Regions from separate parts of the Bradyrhizobium sp. sBnM-33 genome, predicted to be linked through region 2. Evidence: predicted binding sites of a transcription regulator. Region 2 holds the regulator's gene; each other region holds the start of a gene.
What was found. The regulator PhoB, encoded in region 2, activates phosphate uptake and scavenging genes when phosphate is short. The targets are predictions, from matches to a motif close to TGTCATNNANCTGTCAT.
Positions count from the first base shown of each region.

Region 1: a site for PhoB is predicted at 3,324-3,340, ahead of phnC (phosphonate ABC transporter ATP-binding protein). Genes of this name have one in related genera too.
Region 3: a site for PhoB is predicted at 2,268-2,284, ahead of RX328_RS19045 (YbhN family protein). Genes of this name have one in related genera too.
Region 4: a site for PhoB is predicted at 2,131-2,147, ahead of RX328_RS37390 (esterase-like activity of phytase family protein). Genes of this name have one in related genera too.

Region 1 is NZ_CP136624.1:8,540,560-8,545,942, reverse strand. Features, by position in the region: gene RX328_RS40095 (peptidoglycan-binding protein) at 1-840, shown strand, start outside; gene RX328_RS40090 (DUF3592 domain-containing protein) at 987-1,535, shown strand; gene RX328_RS40085 (caspase family protein) at 1,532-3,229, shown strand; gene phnC (phosphonate ABC transporter ATP-binding protein) at 3,416-4,174, shown strand; gene phnD (phosphate/phosphite/phosphonate ABC transporter substrate-binding protein) at 4,205-5,077, shown strand; gene phnE (phosphonate ABC transporter, permease protein PhnE) at 5,082-5,383, shown strand, end outside.
Region 2 is NZ_CP136624.1:740,296-745,678, forward strand. Features, by position in the region: gene pstB (phosphate ABC transporter ATP-binding protein PstB) at 1-710, shown strand, start outside; gene phoU (phosphate signaling complex protein PhoU) at 722-1,438, shown strand; gene phoB (phosphate regulon transcriptional regulator PhoB) at 1,512-2,216, shown strand; gene RX328_RS03480 (GcrA family cell cycle regulator) at 2,443-2,952, opposite strand; gene RX328_RS03485 (aspartate aminotransferase family protein) at 3,447-4,655, shown strand; gene argF (ornithine carbamoyltransferase) at 4,655-5,383, shown strand, end outside.
Region 3 is NZ_CP136624.1:4,179,289-4,184,671, forward strand. Features, by position in the region: gene RX328_RS19040 (hypothetical protein) at 1-938, opposite strand, end outside; gene RX328_RS19045 (YbhN family protein) at 1,051-2,115, opposite strand; gene RX328_RS19050 (ferritin-like domain-containing protein) at 2,500-3,006, shown strand; gene RX328_RS19055 (EAL domain-containing protein) at 3,179-5,383, shown strand, end outside.
Region 4 is NZ_CP136624.1:7,975,141-7,980,523, reverse strand. Features, by position in the region: gene RX328_RS37395 (hypothetical protein) at 1-578, shown strand, start outside; gene RX328_RS37390 (esterase-like activity of phytase family protein) at 730-2,082, opposite strand; gene RX328_RS37385 (heme ABC transporter ATP-binding protein) at 2,197-2,997, opposite strand; gene RX328_RS37380 (FecCD family ABC transporter permease) at 2,994-4,085, opposite strand; gene RX328_RS37375 (hemin ABC transporter substrate-binding protein) at 4,082-5,032, opposite strand; gene RX328_RS37370 (hemin uptake protein HemP) at 5,052-5,258, opposite strand.

The sequences.
Region 1 (5,383 bases), 1.4 Mb from region 2:
GCAGCCGTGCTGCGTTTTCAGGAAGCCGAGGGCATGGTCGTCGATGGCGCGGTCGGGTCGGAGACGGCGGCGGCGCTCGGGGTCTCGCTCGGGGCCGAAGTCGTCCAGCCCGGCGTCGCCGTGGCGGAGACGGGTCCCGCCGCTGGCGCTGCCGCGCTCGACCTGCAGCAACTGCTCCCGCTCATTCTCATGTTGCTATCGAAGGAGAAACCGATGGCTGCCGATCCTGCCAAGCCGGGCCAAGGCCTCGAACTGCTGCTGCCGCTGATTTTGCAGTCGGCACTTACCGGCAAGCAGCTCGACATCACGCAGCTTCTTACCGTGCTTGCGACCGGCAAGCCCGCTGCGATGCCGGCGGTCACGCCGATCGCCAATGCGCCGGTGCTCGCGCAACCTGTCAACACCGTCCCGGCGCCGGTCGTCGCGCAGCCGGCAACGCCGCAACAGCCGGCCGCCGCGCCGCCGGTCGATCTCATCACCGTGCTGATGCCGCTGCTCTACGAGCGGCTGACCGGCAAGCCACTTCCAGGCACCGAAAAACCGGACAAGCCTGCCGAGCCGCTCGCGCCGGCGATGTCGCGGCCGAGCGTACAGCTTTCAGCGGGCATGCTTGGTATCGTCACCCTGCTGCAGTCGGCGGGCATTCTCAACCTGCCCTTCAATCTGGGAGCGATTGCTGGTCAGGCGCCAACCACAGCCGCGCCGGTTTCAGGTTCGACGCTGGCGACGATAATTCCGATCATCACCGGCGTGATCGGCGCCACCGGCGGCTTCGGCGCGATCGGCGGAATAGCATCGAAGCTGCTGGGCGGACTGCTCAGCGCGTTCGGGAAGAAATGAGGAACACCGGAGGTTGGAAGGAGTAAACCTCGGTGCGTCCGCGACCCGCTGCTCGGGAGTTGTGCCCGCCGCTGGTGCCATGACACCTGCTCGGGGCATTGAACCTTTCGGTCCACGCCAAGACACATCCACGCCTACAACAGTGTTTGCCGCAGGCGCGTCTTTTCATGGAAGATCCTACAGTTTTTCTCAGCCGCCTTGCCAGGTTCGCCCTGATACCGATTGGCCTGCTGCTATTGCTCGCAGCGGGCTCCAGTGTCTGGTCAACAAGAACATGGATTGCACGCGCCATTGAAACGCCCGGGTCGGTGATCGAGATGGTGCGCCTGCGCGACAGCGAGGATAAGGGCTACGTGTTTGCGCCAGTCGTGCGCTTCCAGACGATGGACGGTCGTACCATTGAATTTCAGTCCGGGCTGCGCACCAATCCGCCGGCCTATCGTACCGGACAGACTGTCTCGGTGCTCTACGATCCCGGCGTGCCGGAATCGGCGGCCATCCGGGGCGTGTTTTCTCTTTGGCTGATGCCGATCATCCTGGCTTTCATCGGGTCGATCTTCCTGGCGATCGGAACCGCCATGATCATGCTGATCAGGAGGGTGGCGCGGGCCTTCGATCAGCCGCCGCATCTGACTGACGTGGTTGGTTCGCCGGCGCGCGGGCAAGTCGCCGTTTTCAACAGGACAGGTTCATGATCGCGCTTCTGTTCGGTCATCGCCACGCCCGGCCGGGCCATGCCATGGCGCTTGTGCTAGCGCTTGCGTTGATGTTGCCCGGTGCCGGCGCATCCGAGGCCGCACCTTCCGACAATCGCGCAAAGCTCTGGAATTCCTGCCGTGCAGACGACAACGAGGCCGGCCTCGCAGCCTGTATGGCGATCATCAGCACGCCCGGCATTTCAAAACGAGAGCGCGCGATCGCGTACTACAATCGGTGCTATAAGTTCATCACCCGGCACGACTACAGGAACGCACTCGCCAGCTGCGACCGGTGCCTTGAAGACAATCCCTCCTTCGTCGAAGCATGGCTTAACCGGGCGTTGATCCGCAGCGGGTTCGGCCAATTCGACCTCGCCATCATAGACGCGACCAAGGCGCTCGCGGTCGCGAACAATAATTCCGACCGCGCCGACGCGTTGCGTAACCGCGCCGCTGCCCATGTGCGACGTGGCAGCATCGCGGAGAGCCGGGCTGATCTGGACCAGGCGGCCAGGCTGCAACCTGGCGGCATCTACAATTTCATCCACCAGGCCGACTTCCTGGTGCAACTTGGCCGTCCCGATGAGGCGCTCCAACAGATTGCGCGAGCTCGCGCCGCTCGGGTCAGCGGTAACTCTTCGCAGCAGAAGACTTCCGCCGACATCGGCTTGCTGCACGGAAAAGCCCTCGTGGCGCTGAAGCGTTACCCGGAAGCGCTTCCTGTGCTGGATGCGCTGCTCAAGATCGACCCCCAAAACGCCGAAGCGTTTGCGCTAAAGAGCGTGGCATTGGGTCGAACCAACAACATCGCGGCCGCACGGGATGCGCTGTCCACCGCGCGCCGGCTGCCGCTGTCCAGTCCCGACGCCGCCGACGTGTTCCGCGAGGCGGAGCAGCTTGTGCGCGAGGTGGATAGCGCAATGGCGCCGCCCCGCGGCGAACCGGTCGCGCCGGGCGCAACGCCGTCGCGCGAGCGCAACAATCGGGTTGCGCTGGTGATCGGCAATGCCGCCTATCAGAACGTTTCACCCCTCAAGAATGCGGGCCGCGACGCCGAGGCGCTGGCGGCGGAATTCGACGCGCTTGGCTTCCGCAAGGTGACGCTGCTGCGCGATCAGACGCGCGAACAGATGTTTGCCGCCCTGCGAGCCTTCGCCAGGGAGGCGGAAACGTCTGACTGGGCCGTCATCTATTTTGCCGGCCACGGACTCGAGATGGGCGGAATCAACTGGCTCGCACCTGTCGATGCGCAGTTGAAGACCGATCGCGACGTGCGCCTCGAAGCAGTGTCGATCGACGAGCTCAGCACCGCGATCGAAGGCGTGCGGGGATTGCGGCTCATCGTGCTGGATGCGTGCCGGGACAATCCTTTCGCGCCGCAGATGCGCTTCACTAACAGCACGCGCTCGCTCGGAACGGGGCTAGCGCGCGTGGAGCCCGAGGGCGGGACCATGATCGCCTATGCGGCGAAAGCCGGTCAGGTGGCGCACGATGGGGACGACGACAACTCTCCGTTCATGAAAGCGCTGCTCAATCGGCTGAAGCAGCCGGGGCTGGAGATCTCCATGCTCTTTCGCTTCGTCCGCGATGATGTGATGGCCGCAACCGGACGGCAGCAGGAGCCTTTTGTCTACGGCTCGCTGCCGAGCGAACCCTTTTATTTCCGTACCGCAGCGACAGCTTCGCGGTGAGGCGGATCAATCGCGTACAGAAAACTCAACACGTCCGAGTTTTGAGAGAGTAGCTCGGACCAGCAGGTCGGGCATCGAGCCTGCCTTGGGCCTGTGTCATCCTGACGTCATGGACGCTTGATAGTCGGACTAAGCGAACAATTAACGATTTTGTTCGGAAACAGCGAACACGCTGCGAGGTTCGAGATGCTGTCGCTCCAGAACGTGACCGTTACATATCCCAATGGGGTCGTGGCGCTGCGGCCGACCACTGCCATGTTCGAGCGGGGAAAATTCATCGTTCTTCTCGGCACCTCAGGGGCGGGAAAATCGACATTGCTGCGCAGCCTCAATGGGCTCGTGCGGCCTACGTCGGGTGAGGTTTGCGTCGAGGGGCGTGGATCGATCTTCTCTAGCCGCACACAGTTGCGGGCGCATCGGCGGCGGACTGGAATGGTGTTCCAGCAACATCATTTGATCGGCCGGCTGTCGGCGCTCGACAACGTGCTGACAGGACGGCTTGCTGCGCACAGTGTGGTGCGGTCGATTTTTCCGCTGCCGTGCGCTGACCGCCTGCTGGCCCTGGAGGCGCTTGACCGGGTCGGACTTGCCGACAGGGCGCTGGACCGCGCCGATCAGCTTTCCGGTGGACAACAGCAACGCGTCGGCATCGCGCGCGCCATGGCCCAAAAGCCGGAAATCATGCTCGCCGATGAACCCGTCGCGAGCCTCGATCCTGCCACGTCCGTCCGGGTGCTCGAAGATCTTCATCGGATCTGCCGCGAGGACGGGATCACCGCGATCGTCAGCCTGCATCAGGTCGATCTGGCATGTCGGTTCGCCGATCACATCATCGGCCTCGCGCAGGGCGGCATCGTTTTCGAAGGGGCGCCGGATCAACTCGGGTCGGTTACGCTCGATCGTATCTATGCGATGGAACGCAAAGGCTTGGCCAAAGCGGCTTAGTCGAGCCCTCAATCTAGATGGAGAAATCAGATGATTCAGCGCCGCAACTTCCTCGTTGCATCGGCCGCGGCCGGGCTCTGCGTGCTCGCCGCTCCGGCATTTGCCGCCGACAAGACAAACCCCGACAAGCTGCGTATCGCACTGCTTCCCGACGAGAACGCGTCGACCATCATTCAGAATGCACAGCCGCTCAAGAAGTACCTTGAGGAGGTGCTCAAGAGACCCGTCGAGATCATCGTCACCACGGACTATTCGTCGATGATCGAGGCGATGCGGTTCGGACGCATCGAGGTCGGATATTTTGGCCCGTTCTCCTACGTGCTCGCCAAGTCGAAAGCGCCGGAAATCGAGCCCTTCGGCGTAGGCGTCGAAAAGGGTAAACCCAATTATCAGTCAATCCTGATAGCCACGGCGGATGGCCCGGTGAAGGAACTGGCCGACATTAAGGGCAAGCCATTCGCATTCGGTGATCGGGCTTCCACGTCGAGCCATCTTGCGCCGCGCGCCCTTCTCGCCAAGCAAGGGCTGATCGGAGACGCCGACTATAAGGTCGTCCATCTGGGCCAACACGATGCGGTGGCGCGCGCCGTCGCTGCCGGGCAGGTGCCCGCGGGGGCGTTATCCGAATCCATTTACCGGGTCTTGGTCGAAACCAAGAAGATCGATTCCACCAAGCTCAGGCAGCTCGCGCTATCCGAACCGATTCCGAACTATCCACTCACTGTGCAGGGCTTTCTGAAACCCGAGCTCAAGAACGCTATCAAGCGGGCGTTCCTCGACCTCAACGATCCGGCCATCCTCAAGCTGTTCCGCGTCGAGGCTATCGCGACGGCGACTGACAAGGATTACGACGTGCTGCGCGACATGGCGAAAGTGCTCCAACTCGATATTGCCAAGCTGTGAAACAATGAAATCGGTTTCGCACACGTTTGACGCCATTCTCGAAGAACAACGCCGCTCCGCCTTGCGCGGGGCGGGCCTCGTCGGCTTGATCATCGCTGCGTGCGTAGCGGCGCTGGCGGCCACGGGCTTTTTCGACGCGCAGCGATTTCTGGAGAGCGGGCCTGCGATCGGTACGCTAGCCTCTGAAATGGTACCGCCGGATTTCAGCCGCTGGCAACCATGGTTGCGGCCGCTTCTGGACACGCTTGCGATGTCGATCGCCGGGACGGCGCTCGCCGTGGCCTTCTCCTTGCCGCTCGCACTTTT
Region 2 (5,383 bases):
AGCACCACGCGCTGAAGGACATCAATCTCACGCTCGGCACCCATCGCGTCACCGCCTTCATCGGCCCGTCCGGCTGCGGCAAATCCACGTTGCTGCGGATATTCAACCGGATGTATGATCTCTATCCGGGTCAGCGCGCCACCGGTCAGCTCTTGCTCGACCAGACCAACGTCCTCGACCCGAAGCTCGACCTCAATCTGCTGCGGGCCCGCGTCGGCATGGTGTTCCAAAAGCCGACGCCGTTCCCGATGACGATCTACGAGAATATCGCCTTCGGCATCCGTCTCTATGAGAAGATCTCGAAGTCCGAGATGGACGGCCGGGTCGAGAAGGCGCTGCGCGGCGGCGCGCTGTGGAACGAGGTCAAGGACAAGTTGAACGCCAGTGGCCTCTCGCTGTCCGGCGGTCAGCAGCAGCGGCTATGCATCGCGCGCACCGTTGCGGTCAGGCCCGAGGTGATCCTGTTCGACGAGCCCTGCTCGGCGCTCGATCCGATCTCGACCGCCAAGATCGAGGAACTGATTCAGGAACTGGCGGAGGACTACACCATCGCCATCGTCACCCATAATATGCAGCAGGCGGCGCGCGTCTCGGACAAGACCGCCTTCATGTATCTCGGCGAGCTGATCGAATTCGACGATACCAACAAGATTTTCACCTCGCCGCGCGATCGACGTACCCAGGACTACATCACGGGGCGGTTTGGTTAAGGAGATAACAGATGGCTTCTGAGCACACCGCCAAGGCATTCGACAGCGACCTTCAGGAATTGACGCGCCTGGTCGCCGAGATGGGCGGCCTGGCTGAGCGCATGATCACCGAATCCGTCGACGCGCTGGTCCGCCGCGACGTCGCGCTCGGCAAGCACGTCGTCGCCACCGACGTCGAGATCGACCGCCTGCAGCATCTGATCGAGGAGCGCGCGGTGCTGACCATCGCCCGCCGTCAGCCGATGGCGATCGATTTGCGCGAAATCGTCGGCTCGATGCGGGTTGCCACCGATCTGGAACGGATCGGCGACCTCGCCAAGAACATGGGCAAGCGCGTCGCGGCGCTGGAGAACGATTTCCAGCCGCTGAAGCTGATGCGCGGCCTCGAACACATGACCGACCTGGTACAATCGCAGGTCAAGTCGGTGCTGGACGCCTATGCCGCGCACGATCTGCCGGCGGCGATGGCGGTGTGGAAGGGCGACGAGGAAGTCGACGCCATCTGCACCTCGCTGTTCCGCGAACTCCTGACCTATATGATGGAAGATCCGCGCAACATCTCGTTCTGCATCCATCTGATGTTCTGCGCCAAGAACATCGAACGGATCGGCGATCACGCCACCAACATCGCCGAAACCGTGTTCTACATGATCGAGGGTCAGCAGATGCTCGACAAGCGCCCGAAGGGCGACATGACGACGTTTGCGACCACCGTACCCAACACTTGACATAGTGTTTTCCAGCGACGTGGAAACCGGTTCGCATGAAGAAAACGCGTCAAACAGAAGAGGCAAGAGCAGGATGAGCGCGCGCATAATGGTGGTCGAGGACGAGGAAGCGCTGACCACGCTGTTGCGCTACAACCTCGACGCAGAAGGCTACGAGGTCGAAACCGTCGGCCGCGGCGACGATGCGGATACACGGCTGAAAGAGCGCGTGCCCGATCTCGTCGTGCTCGATTGGATGCTGCCGGGGCTGTCGGGCATCGAGTTGTGCCGCCGCTTAAGGGCGCGCCCCGAAACCAAGCAATTGCCGATCATCATGCTGACCGCGCGCGGCGAGGAGAGCGAGCGCGTGCGCGGGCTTGCGACCGGCGCCGACGACTACATCGTCAAGCCGTTCTCGGTGCCGGAACTTTTGGCGCGGGTGAAGGGCCTGTTGCGGCGGGCAAGCCCCGAGCGGCTCGCCACCGTGCTGACCTATGGCGATATCGAACTCGATCGCGAAAAACGCCGCGTCGCGCGCTCGGGCCGTCAGATCGATCTCGGCCCGACCGAGTATCGCCTGCTGGAATTTTTCCTGGAGCATCCCGGCCGCGTCTTCAGCCGCGAGCAGTTGCTCGACAGCGTCTGGGGCCGCGACATCTATATCGACGAGCGCACCGTCGACGTCCACATCGGCCGCCTGCGCAAGCTGCTCAACCCCGGCCGCGAGCAGGACCCGATCCGCACCGTCCGCGGCGCGGGGTATGCGCTGGATGATAGGTTTGCGAAGGTGGAGCCGTAAGGCTCCATCGTTGTCCGCGCGAAAGCGGGGACTCTCTCATCGTCATTGCGAGCGAAGCGAAGCAATCCATCGTGCGGCAAAGCAAGTATGGATTGCTTCGCTACGCTCGCGATGACAGTGGAACGCGTAGCCCGGGTGGAGCGAAGCGCGACCCGGGGAATGTCAGCCCATCGCGAGATCGTCCCGGATTTCGCTTCGCTCTATCCGGGCTACGGCAAACCGCGACTTACCTTGTTGTCTTCGGTTGCTGACGCCGGCGGTCGGCCGCGGGCTGGTAGGCGATGCGCGAGTGATGGGCGCAATAGGGCAGGCCCGTGAGCGCTTTGCCGCCGCAGAAGAAGAATTCCGGGCTCGAGGGATCGCCGACCGGCCAGTGGCAGGTGGCCTCGTTCAGTTCGAGCAGCGACAGCCGCTGGCTCATCGGCACGACGTTGTCGAAGGCGATCGGATCTGGCTCCATCTCGACTTCGAAGGCGTGCGCGAGCGCGGTGTTGCCGCGCGAGACCGGGCGCGAAACCCGCATCATCGGTTGGGCGGGGCGTGCCTTGCGCTGCCGCGGGGCGGCCGAGGAGGGGCTCTTGGCGCGGCCGGAAAGGCCCAGCCGGTGCACTTTGCCGATCACGGCGTTTCGCGTCACATTTCCGAGTTCCGCGGCGATCTGGCTTGCCGACAATCCGGCTTCCCAGAGCTTCTTAAGCTGCTCGACGCGATCGTCGGACCAGGTCAAAACCGTCATCGTAATCTTCCCTTCGCATCGCGCCGGCCAATCGGGGCGGCGCTGGCGATGTCATCGTCTCAAAAATCCCTGCGGTCAGAATCCCTTAGCCCTCGCCGGGCGCGCTAACCGCGCCCGAACGTTTACGCCTGCACAAAAGGACTCCAGGGATCAGAACTGCCGCACGAGATGTCGTATCCGACAGCCCAAACGCTACAATATGGCGTGACTCCGGCGCAAGAGTCCGGGCCCGAGCGTCCACATGTTCTGACATCTAGGCATTTCACTGCGTGGTTTCCACCACACCGCAATCCTACGGATTTCAGCCCCTTGCACGGCAGGAAAGGCCGTTCCGTGGCGTGTTGACAGCGCTCCCCGCCCACATAGAATGCCTCTCACGTGCCGCCCTTAAGAGGCGGCACGTTTCGTTTTCGCAAGACCGGCTGTTGCCGCGTTCGCGCCAATGCACGCCCGCGGCAGGTCTCAAAGGCAGGTCTCAAACCTCAGTGATTGCCATGACCAATAGCGCCACGTCGCATCTGCTCCCCGTCTTCGCCAGGGTCGATCTCGGCTTCGAACGCGGCGAAGGCTGCTGGCTGACCTCCACCAATGGCGAGCGTTATCTCGACTTCACCTCAGGCGTCGCGGTGAATGCGCTCGGTCACTGCCATCCGCACCTGATCAAGGCGTTGCAGGAACAGTCGACGAAGCTCTGGCACATGTCGAACCTGTTCAAGTCGCCCGATGGCGAAAAGCTCGCCGCGCGGCTCTGCGAGCAGAGCTTTGCCGACCTGGTGTTCTTCTGCAATTCCGGCGCGGAGGCGATGGAAGGCGTGATCAAGGTCGTGCGCCGCTATCAATTCTCCAAGGGCCATCCTGAACGCTATCGCCTCATCACCTTCGAGGGCGCGTTCCACGGCCGCACGTTGGGCACGCTGGCGGCCACCGGCTCCGCGAAATATCTCGAAGGCTTTGGGCCGCCGATGGACGGTTTCGACCAGGTGCCGCATGGCGATCTCGAAGCGGTCAAGAAAGCGATCGGCCCGCAGACCGCCGGCATCCTGATCGAGCCGGTGCAGGGCGAGGGCGGCGTGCGCTCGGCGCCGCAGTCTTTCTTCAAGGCGCTGCGCCAGCTCTGCGACGAGAAGGGCCTGTTGCTCGCGTTCGATGAGGTGCAGACCGGCATGGGCCGCACCGGCGATCTCTTCGCCTACAGGCGCGTCGGCGTGACGCCGGATGTGATGTCGCTGGCAAAGGCGCTGGGCGGCGGTTTCCCGATCGGCGCGGTGCTGGCGACGGCGGAAGCAGCAAGCGGCATGACGCCGGGCTCGCACGGCTCGACCTTCGGCGGCAATCCGCTGGCGATCGCTGCCGCCAACGCCGTGCTCGACGTGATGCTGAAGCCCGGCTTCTTCGATCACGTGCAGAAGATGTCGCTGCTGTTGAAACAGAAGCTGGCCTCCGTCGTCGACCGCTATCCCACTGTTCTCTCGGAAGTGCGCGGCGAGGGGCTTTTGGTCGGCGTCAAGGCCGTGGTGCCGTCGGGCGATCTCGTCAATGCGTTGCGTGACCAGAAGCTGCTGACGGTCGGCGCCGGCGACAATGTGGTGCGGTTTCTGGCGCCCTTGATCGTGACCGAGGCCGAGATCGACGAGTCGGTCCAGATGCTGGAGCGCGCCTGCGTCGCGCTGTCGAGCTCGCAGTTGAAGAAGGCGGCGGGATGATGAGCAAGTCCGTCCGTCACTTCCTCGACATCAACGAACTGCCGTTAGATGAATTGCGCAGCATGCTGGCGTTAAGCGCCACCATGAAGGCGAAGCTGAAAGCGCATGAGAAAGGCAAGAAGCCGCTCGAAGGCAAGACGCTGGCGATGATCTTCGAACGCCCCTCGACCCGCACCCGGGTGTCGTTCGACGTCGGCATGCGCCAGCTCGGCGGCGAATCCATCATGCTGACCGGTGCCGAGATGCAACTCGGCCGCGGCGAGACCATCGCCGACACCGCGCGCGTGCTGTCGCGCTATGTCGATGCGATCATGATCCGCATCCTCAATCACGATGCGCTCCTGGAATTGGCCGCGCACGCCACCGTGCCCGTGATCAACGGCCTGACGCGGCGCTCGCACCCCTGCCAGGTGATGGCGGATCTGATGACCTTCGAGGAGCATCGCGGGCCGATCGAAGGACGCACCGTGGCCTGGACCGGCGACGACAACAACGTGCTGGCCTCGTGGGCGCATGCGGCCGAGCGTTTCAAGTTCAAGCTCAACGTCGCAACCCCGCCGCAGCTCGCGCCGAACAAGGCGATGAAGGACTGGATCAAGGCGACGCAGGCGCCGATCGTGCTCGGCACCGATCCCGAAGCCGCCGTGCGCGGCGCCGATTGCGTCGTCACCGACACCTGGGTCTCGATGGGCGACAAAGACGGCGAACATCGCCACAATGTGCTGAAA
Region 3 (5,383 bases), 3.4 Mb from region 2:
CCCGATTTCGACGGCAGGCAGTCGCGGGCGCGCTGCGAGCCGAACAGCCCGTCGGCAATGGTGGCGCCCGTGCAGGCCAGCGGCAGGTAGGTCACCGCGATATGCGGATATCGCACGGCGAGCGCCAGTGCGGTTCGCGTCTGATAGCTGTAGAGCGAACGGTGGCAGGCGGGGTTAAACCAGAGCGCACTCTGCCGCTGCCAGACGGCGAGGGAATCGGGCGCCTCGCAGGCCCGTCCGCCTTTATATCCCGCGCGGCTCGGCCGGTAATATTGCGAGGCCGCTGTGCCGAGATAGGAGCGGAAGCAGAAGCCTTCATCGGCGAGCGCAATTGGGCGGTCTGGATTTCCCTCGCCGGACGCGATGCTGTCGCCGAGACCCGCTATGAAGATGTCGCGTACCGCGATCTCGGTGAAAGCGCGCTGAGTGCCCTCCGAGCTGGATATGTCGGCGGTCACGACCGTGGTGCGGCCGTAGCGGACGCGGAGATTGACTGGTTCGGCGCAGTCGAAAGTGGAAGTTTGCGGGCCGTCGCCGTCGTCGACCGTCCAGGCGCAGGTCGCGCCGACCGGCACCGGGCCCGTCAGTCGGATCACGACCGGATGATCGATCGGTGTCAGATAGCTTTCTTTGACGTTGTCGCGCGTGCAGGGCTCGCTGACGCGGCCGGCGAGATCGATGCAGAGCCGGTTCACGGTATTGCGTGCCCAGCCGCGGCCGTCGCTCTGGATCGCCAGCACCTGCTCTGAAGCCAGCACGCTGCGGCCGCGTCCGCTTTCGGCATGCAGCAGGAAATCCCGCTCCTCGCGGAACAGGCGGAAGCGGTTGCGTACTTCCCAAGAAATCTGCAGCGGCCCGTAGCCCCCGGCGGTCTGGGCTTCCGCCGCGGACGTGATTATTCCAATCAGCACGCCGGCAAGCAGCGCGACCGACATCATCGAACGTGAGAGAATTCCAGCCATGGCGTCGTTTGACGTTAGCGGTAAGGCAGAAATAAGAGAATGAGGCAGCTCTGCCTCAAAAGACCAGACGGTGCAGATAACGACGCCGTTACCGGCCTCGGGAATGCCGGCCCTCGACCGGTTGCCGCACCCGGGCCTTGGCGGTGCACGCTTCGCCGAGCCGACGGCGGTCCAGCCAAGGCTGCACCACGCTGAGCCAGAGTTCGCGCGTGCCCATGATCCAAATCGAGATGCCGAAGGGAATCAGGAAGTACAGGATCCGGAATACCACCAGCGTCGCCAGTAATTGTTCCTTGCCGAACTGCGGCAGCGCCACCAGCATCGCGGCATCGAATACCCCGATGCTACCGGGTGCATGGCTGGCAAAACCGAGCAGCGTTGCCAGGATGAATACCACCGCCAACGAAATGAAATCGATGTGCGGCGCGATCGGCATCAGCAAATACATCGCCAGCGCGCAGAAGCCGAGATCGACGACGCCGATTAGGACTTGCAGCAACGTCAGCCTCGCCGAGGGCAGCACCACTTTCCAGCCGTTCTGGCCGAGTTCGCGGCGCCCTTCGCCCAAGAGCAGCCAGATGAAATAAACGGCGATGCCGGCAAGGCAGCCGATCGCGATCAGCCGGTTCATTGCCGGCGGCAGCAGGTCCATCGCCGACGCCGCCTCAGGATGCCAGGCCATGCCGATGCCGAGCACAAACAGATTGCCGAGCCAGAAGGTCAGGCCGGAGAGGAAGCAGATCTTGGCGACATCGATCGCAGTCAGGCCGTAGTCAGAATAGATCCGAAACCGGATCGCGCCGCCGGTGAAGACGGTGGCGCCGACGTTGTGACCGATGGTGTAGCTGGTGAAGCTCGACATCGCCGCGATGCGGTAGGGGACGTGCGTCTTGCCAATCGTTCGCAATGCGAAGAAATCATAGAAGGTCAGCGTGAAGAACGCGCCTACTACGCACAGTGCCGCCAGCGCGATCCGATGCGGGGCGATTTCGGTCAGGGCCGTCAAAACAACCCCAGTGTCGACGCCCTTCAGGGTGCGAACCAGATGGGTGATCGCAAGAATGATGATGAGAAGACTCGCAGCGATCCCCAGCCGTTTCCAGCCGATCTTCTCCTTGAAGCCACGCCTGAGCGCGGTCAGCAGCCGATGCATTCATCCTCCCGGCGGGCGCAATACGTAAAGATGGGCCTGTCACGACGGGTGACAGTCGACGGTCAGAGGCACCGTGCGCGAAACCCATAAGCCAAAACCGGGCCGTTGTGCAGCCCTTGACAAGCATGCCTTTTGGCGTCGTTCGTCGCCTTTGTCATACGCCATACATATGTCGCCGCGTTAACGATTTTGAGTCGCAACGAGGTCCGTTCCGCGGGCTCTTTTTGCCGCGCCGTTCCGTCCGTTCCATCGCGGCGTTTTCGCGGCCTTCAGGAACGTCCTTTTCGCGAGCAAGTTAGCCTCCAATCAACATCGAACATGAAGCGCGCGCCCCGGCCAGCATGAGGCCTGCGCCAGCGTGTTCCCAAACGAAGGAGAACCGCAATGGGACTGTTCACCAAAGACATCAAGACGATGAACGACCTGTTCATCCACCAATTGCAGGATATCTACTATGCCGAGAAGCAACTCGTGAAAGCACTGCCAAAAATGGCCGAAAAAGCCACTGACAAGCAGCTCAAACAGGGCTTCTTGGGCCATCTAGATGAAACCAAGACGCATGTGCAGCGTCTCGAAGAGATATTCCGCATGCACGGCGCCGAGGTGAAGGCGGTCGATTGCCCAGCGATCGACGGCATCATCGAGGAAGCCGACGATGTCGCGGGCGAGATTGAGGACAAGGACGTGTTGGACGCGGCCCTCATCAACGCCGCCCAGGCTGCCGAGCACTATGAAATCACCCGTTACGGCAGCCTGATTGCCTGGGCGCGGCAACTCGGCCGCAGCGATTGCGCCAGCATCCTGCAGAAGACGCTCGACGAGGAAAAGATAGTCGACCAGAAGCTCACCTCGCTGGCGGAAGGCAAGGTCAACCTGCGAGCCGCAAGCTGATTAGTCGCGCCATTGAGGCAAAACGCCGCGCGGGCGAGTAGCTCGCGCGGCGTTTCCGCGCCGGCATGCCTGGCATGCCAAAAAGCGTTTGTTTACCATCCGCGTAACCGCGCCGCGGCGGTTACGCCAAATATACGAATAGGACTGCTGTTACAGGCCTTCGGGGGTCTGTATGTATCGCGTCCTAACTTGCCTCACTTCCGAGCATGACTGGCGCCTGGTCGTGCTTGCCGGTGCCATTTGCTGGCTCGCCAGCGCAGTCGCCATCAGCCTGTTTCATCGTGCCCGGGCCTCGCGCGGCCGTACGCGCGCGATCTGGATCGGCCTCGACGCAGCGGTCGGCGGCTGCGGAATCTGGGCCACCCATTTCGTCGCGATGCTGGCCTACGATCCCGGCGCCGGAGCCGGATACAGCATTCCCGTTACGCTGTTGTCGCTGGTCTTCGCCATAGGCATCGTCGCCGTCGGTCTGTGCATTGCGCTGTCGAGCGCACGGTGGCCGGTGGTTGCGATTGGCGGCGCCGTGATTGGCGCCGGCGTCGCAGCGATGCACTACACCGGCATGGCGGCACTCGAGCTTCCGGCGTTCATTGTGTGGTCGCCCGGCATCGTTGTGGCCTCGATCGTGTTTGGCAGCGTGTTTGCGGCCATGGCGCTTCTTGTTGCCGCGCGTAGCGACAATCCCGCCCATACCGTGGGCGCCACAGGGCTGCTGACGGTTGCCATCGTTTCGCATCATTTCACGGCGATGGGCGCCGTCACGCTGATTCCCGACCCGACCCTCGGGACCGACGGGCTGTCGATTTCTCCGACCGCGCTTTCCTTCCTGACGGCGGTGGCAGCGTTCGCCATCCTCGGGCTATCGCTGCTGGCGGCCATGATCGACCGCCGCGCCAAGGGCGAGCTGCATCAGCAAAAAGTCCTGCTCGATACCGCGCTCGACAACATGTCGCAGGGACTTTGCATGTTCGATGCGGATGGTCGCATCCTGCTCAATAACCAACGCTACGCCGAAATGATGGACCGGACCGCCATGACTCTCCAGGGTCGTTTGCTGCTCGATGTCCTTCGGCAGCAGAAGGCGCTTGATCGATGGGATGGCGATCCCGATCAGTTCGTCGCCAACGTGATCGCTGCTGCCAAGGCCGGCAACAGCGTGACCAGAACGGTGAGCCGCAACGGACGTTCGCTCCGCGTCGTCGACCAGCCGATGAAGGGCGGCGGATGGGTCGCGACCTTCGAGGACATCACCGAATGGCAGGCTGCCCAGGAACAGATTTCCCACATGGCGCGCCATGACGCGCTGACCAATCTGCCGAACCGGACGTTGTTCCGCGAGCAACTCGAGAAGGCGTTGCGGCTCGCCAAGCGCAGCGATCAGCTTGCGGTGCTCTGTCTCGACCTCGACCACTTCAAGGATATCAACGATTCGCTCGGCCATCCGGTCGGCGATGCGCTCTTGAAAGAAGTCGCCCGCCGTCTCGGCGAATGCATCACCGAGAACGACACAGTGGCGAGGCTGGGTGGGGACGAGTTCGTGATCGTGCAGTTCTGCAATGATTGCGACCCGTCCGCCGTTGCCCTGCTCGCCAGCCACGTGGTCGAGAAGGTTTCGGCGCCCTACGAAATCGCTGGTCACCAGCTCGTCATCGGGGTCAGCATCGGCATTTCGCTGGCGCCGGAGGACGGCAAGAATCCCGATGAACTCCTCAAAAAGGCCGACCTCGCACTCTATCGCGCCAAGGAGGACGGCCGCGGCACCTACCGCTTCTTTGAGACCGGAATGGACGCCCGCGCGCAGGCAAGGCGGCTCTTGGAGCTCGACTTACGCGCGGCGCTGCAGCGCGGGGAATTCGAAGTTTACTACCAGCCGATCCGCGATATAGCCAAAGACGTCGTCGTTGGCTTCGAAGCCCTGGTGCGGTGGAATCACTCGCTGCGCGGCATGATCTCTCCGGCCAACTTCATTCCGCTGGCGGAGGAAACCGGCCTGATCGTGCCGATCGGCGACTGGGTGTTGCGTCGAGCCTGCATCGACGCGGCCCAGTGGTCGCAGGATGTCGGCGTCGCCGTCAATCTGTCGCCGGTGCAGTTCAAGAATCCCAGTCTGGTATCGACGGTGAAGGAGGCGCTGAAAGCCTCGGGTCTTCCGGCGCACCGGCTCGAGCTCGAGATCACGGAATCGGTGCTGCTGCAGAACAGCGAGGCGACGCTTTCGGTTCTGCACGAGCTTCGCGCCTTTGGCGTCCGGATTTCGCTCGACGACTTCGGAACCGGATATTCATCCCTGAGTTACCTGCGTAGCTTTCCGTTCGACAAGATCAAGATCGATCGCTCTTTCGTCACCGAACTGGCGACGCGCGATGATTCAATGGCG
Region 4 (5,383 bases), 2.0 Mb from region 2:
CTGCGGCGGAGGAAACAGAACATGTTGACGGCGCCCACGGCCTGGGCGCCTGGGCACTCGCCGTCGTCATGGGGGCGCTCCTCGCTGCCCTGATTGGCGCAGCCACGATCAACCGGACACCTTCGATGCGCGGCCCTGCGCAGGCCAGCACCGCCGAGCCGCTCTTGAGCTATGAGTTGGACCGGCTGTTTCGCGCCGGCCGCCGCGCGCCAAATGTCGATCTCAGCGCCGAGCGGGCCGAAGCCGGCCGCATCCTGCTCACCACGTCGAGCCACAGCGGGCTCAGCGCGGACGACCGCACCCATCTGATTCAGCAAGTCGGCGCGCTCACGGGCCTTTCCGCGCCCGATGCGGAGCGGCGGGTCGATAGCGTCGTCGCCAGCGCCAAGACCGCGATTGCGAGATCACGGCGAAGCAGCATCATTCTCGCCTTCTCGGTCGCGACAGCCATCCTGCTCGGCGCCGTGGCTGCCTGGGCCGCAGCTTGCGCCGGCGGACGGCATCGCGATGGTGCGCCGCTGCCGGAGTGGATCGAGCGGTCGAATGCGCTCAGCCGGCGAAAGACGGTGATGCCGTAGCCCGGCGCTGCGCCGGCACACTATAGCTTTCCGTTACCCTGAGGAGGCCGCGTTGCGGCCGTCTCGAAGGGCGATGGCTACCGGGGGGCCGTTCATCCTTCGAGACCCCGCTTCGCGCTCCTCAAGATGGGATTGGCTTGGACGCCACGGCCTACTTCGCCTTCAAGAACTCCTCCACCTCCAGCAACACGAACTCGTTGTCGTCAGCCTTGTTGGGGTCGCGGCTCGACGAGAACGGCAAATTGTTGTCGTTGCCGACGATGATGTGGGTGTCGTCGACGCGATCGACGTTCTCGATGGTGAAGAACGGGAAGGTCAGCACGCCGTCATTGAGCGGCTTGCGCGCCTTCTTGTCGGGATCACGGATCTTCATCAGGTCGATATAGGCGATCTTGCGCACTGGCTTGCCGACATTGGCGTCGGAGAGCTCGACCTTGTAGACGCGCTTAAATTTGGCGAGGTCCGCAAAACAATTTTCGCCCCGCTGACCGGCCGGGCAGACCTTGTCGGCGGTGCCTTCGCCATTGTCGCGCTCGATGATCAGGCCGTTTGAAGCGTCGATCATGTTGAAGTCGCCGATGGCGTGGCCGTTCTTATCGAACACATAGTGCCAATAGCGGCCGGTGAATTTTTCGGCCGCGACGTCGAATTCGAGGATCCGCGCGGCTTCCTTGCCGTCGAGCTTTTCAAGGTCCTTCTTCTCGGCATCCCACAGCGGGCCTTCCAGCAGCCCGTAGACGAACTTGCCGTCCTTCGAAGCGGCAAAACCTTCATAGCCTTTGGAGCGGCGCAAATTGACCGTGGTGTAGCTTGCGCCTGGAGCTGCCGGCGACTGCACCGACCAGTGATCGGGCGAGCGCACCGGCTTGCCGTCGGCGGTGGTTTCGAACACCGCCAGGACCTTGCCGGTTTTGTCGGCCTTCAGCACATAGGGTCCGAACTCGTCGCCGATCCAGATGGTATCGCCGATGATCTGAAAACCTTCGGTGTCGAAATCGGCACCGGTGAGATAGCGCTTGGCGCTGTCCTCATGCACGATGCGGAACGGCACCTTCTTGTCCGGATCGTGCAGGAAGATGGTTTCCTGCCGCTCGATCTTGCCGCTCGCCCAGTCGATCTTGTGCCGGTTGAGATAGAGCATCGAGTCGGCCGAGTTGTAGCGCGAGCCCATGCCGTTGTCGGTGAGCACCCAGAACGAACCGTCAGCCATCACCTTGATGCCGGAATGGCCCTGCAGCGGCTGTCCCTTGAACGGCAGCGATACGCCGGTCGGGCGTTCGTAGGATTTGCCCATCACAGTGCCCACAGCGTCGACGCGGCGGCCGGTGGTGTATTTGCCTGATGTCTTGAGATCGTCAGGCGCATCAGCGGGCGCCTCGATAAAGCTCTGTGCCGGCAGCACGGCGTGGCCCTTCAGCGTGGCGGGAAATTCGCCTTCACCTTGGGCGAAGGCAGCGCCGGCCAGAAACACGGAGGCGACGGAGCAGAGCAATGACACGCGCATGGCGGATCTCCTGTAGAATGGCGATGCGGAGTGTCTTGCGCAGCGGCTGTTACAGCCGGCTGACAGTTTTGTGAAAGCCGCGTAACGGCGTTGGATAAGGCTGCGGTTTAGGTGTTACTGCGTTGCAGCCGGCCGCATGGTCTGCGGCAGCAGGAACGGCACACCCTGATCGGTATAGTCGATCTTCACATCCACCTCAAAAATCCGACGGATGGTTTCCGTCGTGATCACATCGCTGCGGCCGCCATCGACGGCGAGCCGGCCGCGATGCAAGAGCACGATCCGGTCGGCGAACCGCATGGCGAGATTGAGGTCGTGCAGCACCGCGATAACAGCCGTGCCGTTCTGCGCGCGCCGCTTTGCGGTTTCTACAAGGTCGATCTGGTGGCGCATGTCGAGACTCGAGGTCGGCTCGTCCAGCAACAGAAGCCCCGGTCCATGCAGCGCCTCGCCGCAGGCGAGCTGCACCAGCACGCGGGCGAAATGCGCGCGCTGCTGTTCGCCGCCCGAGAGCGTCGGCAATTGCCGCTGGCTGAAATGCGCCAGATCGACCTCGCCGAGCGCCGCATCGACCAGCCGCTGCGCGGCGGAGCGGCCGGCATCACCCGCGCCCATATGGACGATCTCCTCGACCGTGAACGGGAAGTTGACGTTGACATGCTGCGACAGCATCGCGCGGTGATAAGCGAGCTGACGCGGCGCATAGAGGTGGATGTCGCGCTGCTTCAGCCTGATCTGACCGCGCGTCGGGCGGAGATCGCCGGACAGCATCCGCAGCAGCGTCGATTTGCCGGCGCCGTTGGGGCCGACGATCGCGACCATCTCGCCGGGGGCGACGCAAAGATCAATGCCATCGACCAGCGTGGCGCCGCCAACGACCATCGAAACCAACTGCGCTTCGAGAATGGCGGTCATAGCGAAACCAGCCCGCGCTGGCGGAGCAGCATGGCCAGAAAGAATGGCGCGCCGATTGCTGCCGTCAGGATGCCGATCGGCATTTCCGCGGGCGCGACGATGGTGCGGGCCAGCGTATCGGCGCCCACCAGCAGCACCGCGCCCAGCAGCATGGAAGCGGGCAACAGCAAGCGGTGCGCCGGCCCGATCACCAGCCGCAACAGATGCGGCACCACGATGCCGATAAAGCCGACGACGCCGCAGACCGAAACCGCCACGCCCGTCATCGCCGACACCAGCACGATTGAAATCCGCTTCAGCCGCTCGACGTCGACGCCGCTATGGAACGCCTCGGCCTCGCCGAGCACCAGTACGTCGAGCCTACGCGCAATCGAGACGCAGGCGATCGCGGCACATCCCAGCACCGGCGCCAGCGTGGCGAGCTTGGGCCAGGTCGCGCCGCTCAGCGAACCTAATAGCCAGAACGTGATGTCGCGCAACTGGCGATCGTCGGCGATGAATACGAGGAGCCCGATGCCGGCGTTGGCGATGGCGGCGATGGCAATGCCGGCCAGCAGGAAAATCGCGATCGACGTCCGCCCCGAGCGGCTCGCGATCGAATAAAGGATGACGGTGGTCGCGAGCGACCCGGCGAAGGCCGCGATCGGCAGCAACTGATGCTGCATGAAACGGAAGTTCTGGCCGATCTGGCTGTCGGTGAAGACGATCGCAGCCGCGGCCGCCAGCGCGCCGCCGGAGGAAACGCCGACCAGCGCGGGGTCGGCGAGGGGATTGCGAAACAGCCCCTGCATGATGGCTCCCGATGCCGCGAGCAGCGCGCCGATCATCGCGGCCGCGCCGATCCGTGGAATCCGGATCGACCACAGCACAAGCTGGTCGCGCGCGAGCGTCGGACCGGCCGAAGCCTCGCCCCACAGGCCGAGTGCGGCCGGCAGCCGCGCCAGCGGAATTCCGGCGGCGCCAACCGTCAGCGCGATCAGCGCCGCACCCGCCAGCGCGGCGAACAGGCAGACAAGGGTCAGCGAGGCGGGAGGACGCAACGCGTATCCGCTGCGGCGCCTGGCGCTAGCCTCGGTCAGGACGGTCATTTCCGGCAATCGGCGGTGAGTGCCGCAGGCTTGAATGTCTCGGCCTGCGGCGCCAGCGTCGGATAGAGCTTGATCGAGAGATCGCGGGCGGCGGCCGCGGTGCGCGGCCCGAAGCCGAGCAGATAGAGGCCTTCCATGGAGATGAAGGTCTTGTTCGCCGCAACAGGGGTCAGCGCGAAGGCCGGATGAAGATACACCGTCTCCGCGACCACGGAATCCTTGCCGCGTTGGATCGAGAGCACCACGTCGGGCTTCGCCGCGACGATCGCCTCGTCGTTGATGATCTTGTAGCCCTCGTAGCCGTCGATCGCGTTGACGCCGCCGGCAAGCGCGATGATCTCGTTTGCCGCGGTGTTCTTTCCGGCGGCCATCGCCCGGCCGTTCAACAGCGACATCACGAACATCACGCGCACCGGCTTCGTCACCTTGGCGCGCAGCTCGCGCAGTTGCGCCAAATCGTCCGACACCGCCGCGGTCAGGCATTCGGCGCGCTTGTCCGCGCCCATGGCGTGGCCGACCAACTTGATCTTGTCGAGCAGGCCTGCTTCCGAAAAGGTTTCGGGCACCAGCACCAGCGGCACCTTGGCGGCTTCCAGCACGTCCATGGTTTCCTTCGGCCCGGACCCTTGCGCCGCCAGCACCAGGGAGGGGTTGAGCCCGAGCACGCCCTCGGCCGAAAGCTGGCGCATGTAGCCGACATCCGGTTTCTCGCGTGCCGCGGCCGGATAGAGGCTGGTCGAGTCGACGCCAACGAGGCGGTCCTCGAAACCGAGCGCATAGAGAATTTCCGTGATCGCGCCGCCGATCGAGACGATCCGCGCGGGATCACCGATCGTGACATCGCGATTGCGGGCGTCATGCACCGTAATTCCCGCAGCGAGCGCGACGCCGCTAAGCAGGAAGCAGCCCGCGGCGGCCGACACTGCGAGCGTACGACAAACTGTCATTGCCGGTTCACCAGGTCGGTCACTTGGTCAGGATCAGCTTGTTCTGCGACGTCAGCCGCAGGCGATAATGCTCCTCGCCATGCGCGATGATGATTTCGCGCTCGGTGGCGAACAGTTCGCGGCTGTCGATCCGGTTGCCGCTGATGGCAAGCGATCTGGCTGCGGAAGCGGGACTGCCGGCTTGCGTCCGGGCGGCTCCGAGTTTGTCTCCTGTTGCTGCGGACATGTCGTTTGTGGTGCCCCGAAAAGCCTGTGTGAAGCCATGTTTGTACAGTTGCGATGCGCTGCAATCCAACCGCTGCACTTTACAATCGATATAAAGTGCCTGATGCGGTTCTTGACCGCCCGGAA